4 regions of the Streptomyces sp. NPDC053427 genome follow, and region 3 is predicted to be linked to each of the others. Evidence: riboswitches for the same ligand, from Rfam matches in the RefSeq annotation. Region 3 holds a riboswitch; each other region holds the start of a gene.
What was found. Region 3 has a riboswitch for cobalamin ahead of ACIGWZ_RS34120 (CbtB-domain containing protein). Riboswitches for the same ligand answer to the same signal wherever they lie in the genome.

Region 1 (3,198 bases), on a different contig from region 3:
TCGCTGGGGGCGGCGGCGCCGTCGACGAGGCCCAGGTCGGCGCGCCCGGTGAGCACGTCCTCGAGCACCGCTTCCCGGCCCAGCATGCGCACCTCGAGCTCCAACGGGTGTGCGGTGACGTGCAGATGGGCCAGGGCCTGCGCGACGGCGGGGCCGAGGGCGGCGGGCGAGCAGGCGAGGGTCAGCCGAGTGGTGTGGGGGTGGTGCAGGCGGGCGAGGTCGGCGCGAGCGGCGTCCAGGCGCAGCAACACGGCGGGGGCGTGCTCCATCAGTCGCGCTCCGGCCGGCGTGGGAGCCACGGGGCGGCGTTCGACCAACCGGGCACCCAGGTCGGCTTCAAGGGCGGCGATGTGCTGGGAGACGGCGGACTGCGTGTAGCCGAGGGCCGAGGCGGCGGCGGAGAACGAGCGGTGGTCGAGGACCGCGACGAAGGTGCGCAGCAGATGCGGATCCATGTGCGCCAGTATCGCTTATGCATCAGCATTGCTTATGCGGAGTGCAGAGATCATCGTTGGACCTGATGCAGGGTGGGGTTGCAGGATCGTCGCCATGAACCACACCGCACGCATCGCCCTGGTCGGGGACCGCTCCGACGCCGTCCGCTCCCACACCCGCATCCCCGGCCTGCTCGAAGCGCTGCGCCGACGCGACGGGCTGAACCTGGACGCCTACTGGATCCCCACCGAGGACACCGACCAGGACATGGACGGCTTCGACGCGATCTGGGTCCTGCCGGGCAGCCCCTACCGCAGCGAGAGCGGCGTCCTGGCAGCGATCCGCACGGCACGCGAAGGCGGCATTCCCTTCCTGGGGACCTGCGGCGGCTTCCAGCACACGCTGCTGGAGTTCGCCCGCACCGTATGCGGCATGACGCACGCCGGCCACGCCGAGAACGACCCCGAAATCGCCGACGCGGACGCCGTGGTCCTCCCGCTGGCCTGTTCCCTGGTCGGTCACGAGGGCACCGTCAGCATCACCCCCGGCTCCCGGGCCGCCCGCCTGCTCGGCGTCGAGCGCGCACAGGCGCGCTACCACTGCAACTACGGCCCCAACCCCCAGCACCTCGACCTCCTGCGTGAACACGGCCTGACGTTCACCGGCATCGACGAATCCGGCGACATCCGCATCGCCGAACTGCCCACCCACCCCTTCTTCCTGGCCACGCTCTTCCAACCCGAGCTGGACGGTAACGGCACCCGGGCCCACCCGCTGATCACCGGACTGGCCGCGGCCGCCGTCGACCACGCCCGCGGCCGGTGAGCGCGCGCCCCCGGCCGGTGTAGTGCGGGGGCGCGGCCGTCCTCTAGGGTGACCGGTGCAGCTGGTTCGCCCCGTCCGCCAGGCGGGAGCGTCGTAAGAGGGAACCCGGTGGGAATCCGGGACTGCCCCGCAGCGGTGAGTGGGAACGAACGCCGTCATACGCACTGGGCCCGGCCGGGTCTGGGAAGCGACGGCCAGTAGGTGTCTCGTACGCGTACGAGACGGGCCCGCGAGTCCGAAGACCTGCCCGTTGCCCGCACGCGACCGATCGCGTGCGGCCATCCCGGTGACCTCGTGGGCGGGTCGGCGCACATATCGAGCGGCATACGCGACGGCACAGCGGCGCGGTCCGCCCGATGGGTCGTTCCTTCGCGCTCTCGTTCCGTCTCCGGGACACCGAACGAGACATCTCGCGAAGGAGAGTTCCGTGACAGCGAAGCCCGCAGCCGCGGCAGCACGGGCCACCGTGTACGGCTACCCCCGCCAGGGACAGCACCGGGAACTGAAGAAGGCCATCGAGGGCTACTGGAAGGGCCGCGTCAGCGCCGACGCCCTCCGGCAGACCGCGGAAGATCTGCGCCGTTCCCACTGGCGGCAGCTGGCCGACGCCGGCATCCACGAAGTGCCGTCCGGTGATTTCTCGTACTACGACCATGTCCTCGACACCAGTGTCATGGTCGGCGCCGTCCCCGAGCGGCACCGCGCGGCGGTCGGCGCCGACGCCTTGGACGGCTACTTCGCGATGGCGCGGGGGACCCAGGATGTCGCCCCGTTGGAGATGACCAAGTGGTTCGACACCAACTACCACTACCTGGTCCCCGAGCTCGGCCCGGACACCGTCTTCACCGCTGACTCCGGCAAGCAGGTCGCGGAGCTGACGGAGGCCCTCGCGCTCGGGCACGCCGCCCGCCCGGTCCTCGTCGGGCCGGTCAGCTATCTCCTGCTGGCCAAGCCCGCCCCGGGGGTGGCCGCGGACTTCGAGCCGCTGACCCTGCTCGACCGGCTGCTGCCCGTCTACGCCGAGGTCCTCGCCGACCTGCGGGCGGCGGGTGCGGAGTGGGTGCAGCTCGACGAGCCGGCCCTGGTCCAGGACCGCACGCCGGCCGAGCTGAATGCCGCCGCCCGCGCCTACCGTGAGCTCGGCGCGGCCACCGACCGGCCGAAGCTCCTGGTCGCCTCGTACTTCGGCCGTCTCGGCGACGCGCTGACCGTCCTGGCCAAGGCGCCGGTCGAGGGCCTGGCCGTCGACTTCACCGAGTCGGGCGCCGCCAACCTCCAGGACCTCGCCGCGGCCGGCGGACTGCCGGGCAAGCGCCTGGTCGCGGGCGTCGTCAACGGGCGCAACATCTGGATCAACGACTACGAGAAGTCGCTGTCCACGCTCGGCACGCTCCTCGGTCTCGCCGACCGCGTCGATGTCTCGGCCTCCTGCTCGCTGCTGCACGTACCGCTGGACGCCACCGCCGAACGCGACATCGACCCGGGGATCGCCCGCTGGCTCGCCTTCGCCCGCCAGAAGACGCGGGAGATCGCCGTTCTGGCGCGCGGTCTGACCCAGGGCACGGAGGCCATCGCCGGCGAACTCGCCGCGAACCGCGCCGACCTCGCCTCCCGGGCCGGGTCCGCTCTCACGCACGATCCCGCGGTACGGGCCCGCACCGCGGCCGTCACCGACGCCGACGGGCGCCGCTCCCAGCCGTACGCCGAACGGACCGCGGCCCAGCGCGCGCACCTCGGACTGCCGCTGCTGCCCACGACGACGATCGGTTCGTTCCCGCAGACCACCGAGCTGCGCACGGCCCGGGCCGATCTGCGGGCCGGGCGGATCGACACGGACGGCTACGAGGAGCGGATCAAGGACGAGATCCGGGAGGTCCTCGCCTTCCAGGAGAAGGCCGGGATCGACGTCCTGGTGCACGGCGAGCCCGAGCGCAACGA
Region 2 (3,198 bases), on a different contig from region 3:
CAGCGCAGGCAGGAACCCGCGGAAGCGGGGATACGCAGAAGCAGGTGTGCCGTGGCTCCTGAGGGCGTCGCGGCGGGAGTGGGGAGAGAATCTTGTCCGTACGCCGTCTCAACCACGCGGTGCTCTATATCCGCGATGTGGCGCGGTCTGTCGCCTTCTATACCGAAGCCCTCGGGCTGACGCTGGATGCCGAGATACCGGGGCGCGCCGCCTTCCTCAGCGCTCCCGGCTCGCTCAACGACCACGACCTGGGGCTGTTCGCGGTGGGGCCGGACGCGCCGGGCCCGGAGGCGGGCCGGGCCGGGCTCTACCACTTGGCTTGGGAAGTCGGCACGCTCGGCGAACTCGCCGCGACCGAGCGGCGGCTCGCGGCGCGCGGCGCGCTGGTCGGCGCCACCGACCATCTCGTCTCCAAGTCCGTGTACGCCAAGGATCCGGACGGCAACGAGTTCGAGGTGATGTGGCGGGTCCCGCGGGAGCAGTGGCCCGGCCCGGACGTGCTGGACCGGCTGCGCCCGCTGGACCTTGCCGCGGAGCTCGAGCGCTGGGGGCCCGACCTGATGACCGGCGCGGCGGCCGGCTCGGCCACCTGACGGCCGCGCGGAAGCGGGGCGTCCGGGCCTATGAGCCCGACGACGTCCTCGCCGCCCAGCGTTTTTCGACCCCGGCCAGGCGCCAGTACGCCAACGCCGCCGCCCACACCACCACGAACAGGCCGACGATGACGAAGCCGACATTGTCGAGGTCGAGGCCGGAAACCCAGCCGGTCACCGGGTCGTTGAGGGCCAGCTTGTCGTGCAGCACGGTCACCAGCTCGATGGTGCCGATGAAGAGGGCGACGGCGATCGACAGGCCGGTGATGGTGAGGTTGTAGTAGACCTTGCGCACCGGGTTGGAGAACGCCCACTGGTAGGCGAAGTTCATGAAGGTGCCGTCGAGGGTGTCGAAGAGGCTCATTCCGGCGGCGAACAGCAGCGGCAGGCACAGGACGGCGTACCAGGGAAGGCCGGCCGCGGCGCCGCTGCCCGCCATCACCATCAGCGTCACTTCGGTCGCGGTGTCGAAGCCGAGGCCGAAGAGGAAGCCGAGCGGGAACATCTGGCCGGGGCGGGAGATCGCGCGGGTGAACCGCCCCAGGATGCGGTTCATGAAGCCGCGCGCATCGAGGCGCTGTTCCAGCTCGGCCTCGTCGTAGTGGCCGTCGCGCATCCCGCGGAAGACCCGCCAGATCCCGGTCAGGGCGATGAGGTTGAGCGCGGCGATGAGGTAGAGGAACGTCCCCGAGACCGTGGTGCCGACTGTGCCGAGAATCTGATGGGTGCGGGATTCGTCGTTGAGCAGCGTGCCGGCGAGCTGGGCGCCGCCCGCCACCAGGGCGGCCATCAGGACGACCACGCTGGAGTGGCCCAGGGCGAACCAGAAGCCCACCGAGACCGGCCGCTTGCCGTCTGCCATCAGCTTGCGGGTGGTGTTGTCGATCGCGGCGATGTGGTCGGCGTCGAAGGCATGCCGCATGCCGAGGGTGTACGCGGTGATGCCGAGTCCGACACCGAAGGCCTTGCTTCCCACGGTGTAGTGGCCGGGGACGACGAGCAGGAAGAGCACGCCGAAGGCGACGACGTGCAGCCCGGCTATGACGGCCATCAGGCCCGCGGTACGGACGGTGTCCTGCCGGCGCCAGCGGAACGCGGCGGAAGCAGGGGTGGTCGGGGTATCGGTGGACAGGGCCATCCGGCGGTCACGCTCCAGCACCTCGTGGATCAGTTCGTGAGATGCCGTGGCCGGTCTCCTGGCTTACAGGTGCACGCGCCCGGCCCCGCCTTCCCGGCCGCGGGCTGCGGTCAGTGGCGCCGTAGGCGCGCAAGCGCATACGGAAGGGCCGGGAACTCCCCGATCACAGTGGCGAGGGCCGCTCCGGTCTGGGACCACAAGGTCCGTCACCGGTCTTCCCGAACACCACGGCACGGCCAACTCTAGCCGCCGCCCCACGCGGCGCGGACGGCCCCTCGGAGCGCGGCGGTATCAGCGCGCCAGGGAGGAGAGGAAGGCGCGCAGTTCGCGGTCGTAGACCGCGGTGTTCTCCAGATTGACCATATGGGCCGCGCCCGGTATCCGGACCCTGCGGGCACCCGGCACGGCGAGGGTGATCGCATGGGCGTTGGCGGAGATGTCCGTGCTGTCGAGGTCGCCGTCGAACACGACCGTCGGCACCCGTATCTCGGACAGCCGGTCGGCGGCGCCGACCTCTCTCGGCATTCCGACGCCCACGCCGTCGGCGTGAACCTCGACCGTGGCCGCGGCCGAGGCGCGCATCCGCTCGCGCAGCCCGGGGTGCACGTCGGACGGCCGGCGGTGCGGGCCGTCCACCCACATCCGCAGGAAGTGTTCGACATACCGCTCCGCGCCGTCCGGTGCGCCGATCGCCGCCACCTGCTCCTTGATGTGCTCCAGGACGAAGGGGTCGGTGAAGGCGCGACCGCTGACGCCCGGTGCGGCGAGGGCCAGGGCACTGACCCGGTCCGGGTGGGCGAGGGCGGCGTCGAGGGCGACCCGGGAGCCGTGCGAGAGGCCGACGAGGACGGCACTCGGGACGTCGAGGGCGTCGAGGAGGGCACACAGGTCGTCGTGGTTGGACCAGTCGCCGGTGACGGTGGAGGAGAGGCCGTGGCCGCGGGAGTCGTAACGGATCACGCGGTGACCGGAGCCGGCCAGCCAGGAGAACTGTTCGTCCCACATGCGCACGTCGAGCATGCCGCCGTGGAGCAGCACCACCGCGGGCCCCTCACCGGCCGTTTCGTAGAACAGCTCGCCGTCCTCGACCGGCACGGTGCCGTTGTCGAGCTCGGACCAGGCGGCGAATGGGTGGGTCATTCTCTGTGCACTCCCTTGTGTCAGCGATGCGGTGGTGCTGCGGTGGTACGGAGTCTCGGCGCTCCGTGGCTAATGATGCCGTTCGGGCTGGTTGTCCTCGTTGTCCGGCCCCTCCGGGGCAACGCGTGAGCCGTTCGCCAGGTGCCGGAACTCCTCGCCGAGCCGGTCGAGTACGCGAAGGGCCGTTCCGACGTCGTCGGCCGAGAGGTCGGCCAGTCCGCGGCGCAGCTCGGCGGCCTCGAACTGCTGGATTCCGCGCATCACCTCGCCGCCCTCGGTGGTGAGCTCGATCAAAGGCGAGCGGCGGTGGGCGGGGTTGGGGGCCGT
Region 3 (3,198 bases):
CCATGCCAACCGGCCGCCCCCGCCGGTAAGATCGCGCCATGACGGACCCCGATGGTGAAATCGCTGCCGATGACGACACCCAGGTGGAACGGGTGGTGGCGGTCCGACTCCCCACCACACACGGCGAATTCCTCGCCGTGGGCTATCTCGACCTCCGTAGCGGGACCGAGCAAGTGGCCCTGGTGCACGGCGATGTCGCGGGGGAGTCCGTACTGACCCGGGTGCATTCGGAGTGTCTGACCGGAGATGTCTTCGCCTCCACGCACTGCGAATGCGGCGATCAATTGTCCGCGGCGCTGGCGGAGATCGTGGCGGCCGGAAGCGGAATTCTCGTCTATCTGCAGGGCCATGAGGGCCGGGGGATAGGGCTGCTGGCCAAGCTCCGAGCGATGAAACTGCAGGAGGGCGGCCTGGACACGGTGGACGCGAATATCGCGCTCGGACTGCCGGTCGACGCCCGCGAATACGGCGTCGCGGCCGGCATTCTGCGGGACCTCGGAGTCCGGTCGATAAGGCTGCTCTCGAACAATCCGCACAAGCGGGCGGCGCTGCTGCGGCACGGTATCGCGGTCGCCGAACAGGTCCCGCTGCTGATGCCGCCCGGCGTGGAGAACATCCGCTATCTGCGGACCAAACGGGAACGGCTCGACCATGACCTGCCGCACTTGGACGGCATTCCCGGCCTGCCCTGACGCCTACGGAAGGGCCCGCGACGCAGGTACGTTGCGGGCCCTTGCCGGTGAGGTGATCGTCAGGACGCGGCGGGTGCCGCCTCCTCCGTGGCCGCCTCCGCGGCCGCGGCTTCCCGGGCCGGGGCGACGACGCGTTCCGCGAGGTGACCGAAGAGCAGCCCGAAGGCGGTCCACAGCACCAGCTGGATGGCGATCGCCGACAGCCGGAACTGCCAGAGCAGAGTGGCCGAGAAGTCGTGCGGCACCTCGTTGATGGCCGGCAGGAAGGCGTACGCGATCCCGATGGCGACGACGAACGCCGCGCCGGCCGCCACCGTGGCGTACCAGTTGCCCAGCTTGGGAGCCAGCCGCCGGCCGAAGAGCGTGGCGCCGACCGCCAGCAGGATGCCGAGCAGCATCATCAGGAAGTACAGGGCCGTGCGCTTGCCGATGGTGTCGGGGTCACCGACGGACGGCGGGTTGGCCGGGTACTTGAGGAACGGTACGAGGTAGACGGCGAGCAGCGCCCCGCCGGAGAGCAGCGCGGCGGTGGCCCGGGGGCCGAAGCGGCCGATCCGGCCCAGCGCGCAGCAGAAGGCCAGCGCGGCGATGCCGCCCAGCGCCACGCCGTAGATCAGCACGCCGGTCGCCAGCCCGAACGTGGACTGCACGCCGCGGCTGACGACCTCCATCTCGTGCTCGTGGCTGTGCGCTTCCTCGAAGGCGATCGCGGCATCCACCCTCGGCTCGCCCAGCAGGTAGGCGACGACGAGCGCGAGGATGCCGGCGCCGAGACCGGCGAGCATGCCGCGCATCAGGAGATTTCTGATGGTGACGGAGTTCATGGAACGGCTTCCGATCAGTGGCAGGGGAAGCCGAGAAGGTGGCGTCCGTCGTGGACCCACTCGTGGACGTCCGTACCGGACAGCAGCGAGGTGGCGCCCTGCTCGGCGCCGACGAAGTACAGCAGAACCAGCATCAGGACGCCGACGAACAGCGCCCAGGGGGCAATCGCCTTGAGGGGGAGCGGGGCCGGGGTGATGGTGCCGGTGGCCGGGGGTGCGATGGTCTGAGCCATGGCGGGGGACCTCCTGTTAGGGGGAACTCGCGTCCCTAGTTGCGGGAGTGCTAACAACATGCCGGGTCTGGCTCGCCCGGTCCCGGCCCCCTGGGGCTGCGTCAAAACCGGACATACAGTGGCGCGACCGCGCCGGGATCCCACCGGCTTCCGTCATGTCGTCGTCAATATCATCGGGAAGGTACCGCGAACCGACCGGCGGGCCAAGACCACGGAGGGGGCGGAGGGGCGCAGGGAGGGGCGCGCCGCGCGGACAACTCCCTTGAACAGGGACGTTGTTGCCGTCGTCGATGTACAGCGAGGGAAGAGGTCATGACAACTCGGGTGATGTTGGTCTCACCGGCCGCGGGCGATGCGCAGCGCGAGGTGCGCTTCGACGACGACGGGCCGCTGAGTCGGGCCGGTCTGCGGCGGGCCCGCGCGGTGGCCGGAAGCTTGCCCTCCGTGGAGCGGATCGTGGTATCGCCCTCCGCCCGGTGTCGTCGTACGGCCCAGGAGCTCGGGCTGCCGGTGGATTCCACGTCCGAGCCGGGACCGCCCGGCTGCGCGATGGGCCGCTGGCGGGGGCGGACCCTGGCCGAGGTGGCCGGGGCCGAAGCGGAGGCGGTGTCCGCCTGGCTGTCGGACCCCGGGTTCGCGGGGCACGGCGGGGAATCGCTGCGCGCGCTCTGCGTACGCACCGGGGACTGGCTCACGCGGCTGGCCGCCACCCCCGGGCGCGTCCTGGCCGTCGTGGAGGTGGACGTGGTGCGCGCCGCCGCGGTGTGCGCCCTGGGGGTCCCGGTGGAGGCCTTCTGGAGGCTGGACGTGCCGCCGCTCACCGCGACCGAGCTCAGCGGGCGGAGCGGGCGCTGGAACCTGGGGCTGGGTCGGCCGCTGGGGGAGGGGTGCCCGGCGGGCCCGCAAAGTTGATCCGTCCGTCATCTACACATAAAGGCGACATAAGCGCAGAATAAAGAGTGCGCGGTTCCTATGCCGCGAGACGGCCAGGCTTGCGGAGCGAAGGAGGCGAGTCGCATGGCCGACGTCTCACACCACAGGGGAGATCTCGCAGGTCACCCCGACGTATCCGAAATGCAGGAGCGTTACGAGCGCGTGCTCGGCGGACGTGACGTCATCCTCGTGGACGGGCCGGTGTTCCTGGTCGGCCTGTACTGCGCCGCGTCGCCGTGGATCGTCCACTACGCGGCCTCGCAGCCCGCTCTGTTGACCCACAACCTGATCCTCGGCGTCGCCATAGCCCTGCTGGCGATCGGGTTCACCGTCGCACCGGACCGCATGTACGGCCTGAGCGGCGCCATGTGCGCCATGGGCGTGTGGATGATCGTGGCGCCATGGATCGTCGGTAGCAGCCCGGACGCCGGCGTGATCTGGAACAACCTCATCATCGGAGCCCTCACGTTCCTGCTGGGGGCGATGTGCATCGGGGTGGCAGCAAAGAGCCGCCGC
Region 4 (3,198 bases), on a different contig from region 3:
GCGGAGTAGACGGTGATCTGGGCGCGCCGGCAGCCGTCGGGGTAGTCGCCCTCGCCGTCCAGGGGGCGGGTGTCGGCCGCGGACATCTCGTAGTCGAAGGCGGCGCGGCGCAGCGCGGGTTCGGCCTCCGGGGCGGTGAGCAGCCGCAGTTCGAGGGCGGGCGGGCAGGCCGGGGCCTCGCCGGGGAGGTTCAGCAGGACGACGCCCCCGGTGGCCGGTACGAAGATGATCGCGAGGACGAGGAGGAGCCTGGGCCAGTGCCGGAGGTAGGCGTTGAGCCAGCGGCGTAAGCGGATGCGCAGCGGGGTGCGGGGCCGGTCGCCGGAGGTGGCGAAGGAGAGGATGACGTCGTCGGTGGTGTTCTGCTTGGCCGAGCGGGGCTTCCAGACGTCGCCCATCGGGGTCCGCTCGCCGACCACCTCCCGGCGCAGCGCCTGGACGAGATCGTCGAACGCGACGAAGCGCTTGCCCGGTATGCCGCGTTCGAGGATCCGCACCACGGCGCGGGTGAAGACGCTGCCGCCGGCCGGTTCGTCGCCGCTGAAGATACGGCGGTTGGGCTGCGCGGCCATCAGCAGCGACATGGGCTTGCGGCAGCGGTGGAAGGCCTCGCCCGCGTTTCCGGCGTAGCAGCACTCCAGGATGATCACTATCCGGTCGGCCCGCGCGTTGTCCAGGTAGCGCAGCACCACGTCCGCCCAGGAGACGGTCTTGTGGCGCCGTTCCGACGTCCCGACCATCAGCTGCAGATCGCCGCCGTCGGGGCCGACCCGGCCATGGCCGGAGAAGTACACCAGCAGCAGTCCGCGCGCCTCGCTCGTGACGACGTCCAGTTCCTGCTGGACCTCCCACGGCTCCTGGGTCCGGCAGATGCGGACCTCGTCCTCGGTGAACAGGTCGGTGCCGGCGTCGGTCAGGACGCTCTTGAGTTTCTCGGCGTTGTCCTTCACCGCGGGCAGCGGGCGCAGGTTCTTGTAGTCGCTGACGCAGATCAGCAGCGCCCGGTTGACCTTGCCCCGTGCGTCGTATTCGGGCATCCGCCTCAGTCCTCGGCGGTGCTGCCGCCCCCGGCGCCGCCGAGCTCGCGCAGATCGCCGTCCCGCTCGCCGACCGCGACGGAGGGCCGCTCGCCGTCGGCGCGTTCCTCCCTGCGCCGGCGCAGCCATTCCTGGAGGGCGATGGTCAGGCTCTTGGTGACCTCCGCGGCGACCGCGCCGACGACGACCAGGATCAGGTCGTCGACCCCGACGGCCATATCCGCGGGGCCGGGCTCCGCCACGCCCTCGCTCTCCCCCGCGGGCCGGGAACGCCGCGCCCAGTCGTGCTGCCGCCGGGTCAGCCACGGCTCCCGCTCCAGCCACGCCTTGAGGTGCGCGGTGTCCTGCTCCGCATCGTCCGTGCCCGTGATCCTGATGCGGATCTCCTGCTGCGTCTGTCGACCGCTCTCGTCGCGGTCGGCGCTGTCCGACATCCCCCGGCCCCCTTCCGGCGGGCCCCATTGCCCACCGTGCACCAGATAGTGACGCGCGATCAGGCCCAGGGGCAACCGTCGGTGACGTACCGACCACCCTGTGGCCCGCGCCACACCCCCTGCCACAGGGCTGCTTCGCAGGTCAAGGGTGAGTTGACGGGCATTCGCGGGGCGTGGTGGACTGCCCGGGCCATTCGGCGACAGATGAGGAAGACCGGTGAGAATCCGGCGCGGTCCCGCCACTGTCACCGGGGAGCGCTCCTCCAGCAACGGCCACGGTCCGCCGCACGGATGCCCGCAGGGGCCGCCGCGTACGGGCTGGAAGGCCGGGGGAAGCGCCGATCCGGGAGCCAGGAGACTCTCGTCGCCGTCACGTCGAGCCAGGGCGCGGACCCTGAGTGAGGACATATCGCCATGCCCGGCCGCCATTCGAGATGCCCGCGCCCAGCCGTCACCGTGTGCCTTCGAGGCCTGACGGCGGCCTGATCCGATGCGCGGCGAACACGCGGGATATGCGTGCGGCGCGGCCCTCGGCTTTCTCGGTGACCTGATCGCGGCCGATCCCCGGCGCGGCCATCCGGTGGCCGCCTTCGGCCGTGCCGCGGGCGCACTCGAGCGCCGGCTGTGGCGCGACCACCGTGGATACGGGGCGGCGCACGCCGTGGTGTGCGCGGGCGGCGCGGCGGCCGGTGCCGCCCTCCTTCAGCGCGCCCTGGGCGGCCGGGCCCCGGCGCGGGTCGCCCTGACCGCGGCCACCGTCTGGGCGGTGCTCGGCGGCACCTCGCTCGGCCGGGAGGCGCGGGCCGTCGGCGGCGCGCTGGCGGCGGGTGACCTGGAGGTGGCGCGCGAGCGGCTGCCGCATCTGTGCGGCCGCGATCCGCAGGCGCTGGACGGGCCGGGGATGGCCCGCGCGGTGGTGGAGTCGGTCGCCGAGAACACCTCGGACGCGGTGGTGGGCGCCCTGGTGTGGGGCGCGCTGGGCGGAGTGCCCGGCCTGGTGGCGTTCCGTGCGGTGAACACCCTGGATGCGATGGTCGGCCACAAATCGCCGCGCTACCGGCGGTTCGGCTGGGCGGCGGCCCGGCTCGACGACGTGGCCGGCTGGCCCGGGTCCCGGCTGACCGCCGCGCTGACCGTCCTGGCGGGCCCCGACCGGCGCGGCGCGCTGCGGGCGTGGCGGGCGGACGGCGGCGCGCATCCGAGCCCCAACGCGGGCCCGGTGGAGGCCTCGTTCGCGGGCGCGCTCGGCGTCCGGCTGGGCGGCACGCTGGCGTACGGCGGACGGGTCGAGCACCGCCCGGTGCTCAACGGTCCGGCGCCGCCGCCCGGCACAGAGGACATCGAGCGGGCGGTGCGGCTCTCGCGCCGGGTGAGTGTGCTGGCGCTGGCGACGACGGTCGCGGGACGGCTGGCGGTCGGCGTGGTACGGCGCAGGAACGAGAGTGGGAGGAAGCCCCGGTGAACGGGCGGTTGAGGGGATCCGGCACGGCGGTCGGCGGCGGCCTGCTGGTGGCCGGCACGACGTCCGACGCGGGCAAGAGCGTGGTGACGGCGGGCATCTGCCGCTGGCTGGCCCGGCAGGGCGTCAAGGTCGCCCCGTTCAAGGCGCAGAACATGTCCCTGAACTCCTTCGTGACGCGCGAGGGGGCGGAGATCGGGCGGGCGCAGGCGATGCAGGCGGCCGCGGCGCGGGTGGAGCCGACCGCGCTGATGAACCCCGTACTGCT

Region 1: it holds a riboswitch for cobalamin, as region 3 does, so the genes downstream of both, metE (5-methyltetrahydropteroyltriglutamate--homocysteine S-methyltransferase) here and ACIGWZ_RS34120 (CbtB-domain containing protein) in region 3, are expected to answer to the same signal.
Region 2: it holds a riboswitch for cobalamin, as region 3 does, so the genes downstream of both, ACIGWZ_RS05240 (HoxN/HupN/NixA family nickel/cobalt transporter) here and ACIGWZ_RS34120 (CbtB-domain containing protein) in region 3, are expected to answer to the same signal.
Region 4: it holds a riboswitch for cobalamin, as region 3 does, so the genes downstream of both, ACIGWZ_RS24240 (cobalamin biosynthesis protein) here and ACIGWZ_RS34120 (CbtB-domain containing protein) in region 3, are expected to answer to the same signal.

Annotation. Positions count from the first base shown of each region.
Region 1 covers NZ_JBITYA010000005.1:209,560-212,757, forward strand. Annotated here, with positions in the region: gene ACIGWZ_RS15685 (LysR family transcriptional regulator) at 1-455, opposite strand, end outside; gene ACIGWZ_RS15690 (hypothetical protein) at 550-1,260, shown strand; cobalamin riboswitch at 1,355-1,505, shown strand; gene metE (5-methyltetrahydropteroyltriglutamate--homocysteine S-methyltransferase) at 1,688-3,198, shown strand, end outside.
Region 2 covers NZ_JBITYA010000002.1:119,134-122,331, reverse strand. Annotated here, with positions in the region: gene ACIGWZ_RS05245 (VOC family protein) at 93-593, shown strand; gene ACIGWZ_RS05240 (HoxN/HupN/NixA family nickel/cobalt transporter) at 622-1,731, opposite strand; cobalamin riboswitch at 1,762-1,976, opposite strand; gene ACIGWZ_RS05235 (alpha/beta fold hydrolase) at 2,023-2,871, opposite strand; gene ACIGWZ_RS05230 (MarR family winged helix-turn-helix transcriptional regulator) at 2,941-3,198, opposite strand, start outside.
Region 3 covers NZ_JBITYA010000015.1:8,050-11,247, reverse strand. Annotated here, with positions in the region: gene ribA (GTP cyclohydrolase II RibA) at 39-692, shown strand; gene ACIGWZ_RS34125 (CbtA family protein) at 752-1,516, opposite strand; gene ACIGWZ_RS34120 (CbtB-domain containing protein) at 1,531-1,749, opposite strand; cobalamin riboswitch at 1,794-1,961, opposite strand; gene ACIGWZ_RS34115 (histidine phosphatase family protein) at 2,062-2,661, shown strand; gene ACIGWZ_RS34110 (SPW repeat protein) at 2,767-3,198, shown strand, end outside.
Region 4 covers NZ_JBITYA010000008.1:403,998-407,195, reverse strand. Annotated here, with positions in the region: gene ACIGWZ_RS24250 (caspase family protein) at 1-1,037, opposite strand, end outside; gene ACIGWZ_RS24245 (hypothetical protein) at 1,043-1,471, opposite strand; cobalamin riboswitch at 1,676-1,832, shown strand; gene ACIGWZ_RS24240 (cobalamin biosynthesis protein) at 1,962-2,933, shown strand; gene ACIGWZ_RS24235 (cobyric acid synthase) at 2,930-3,198, shown strand, end outside.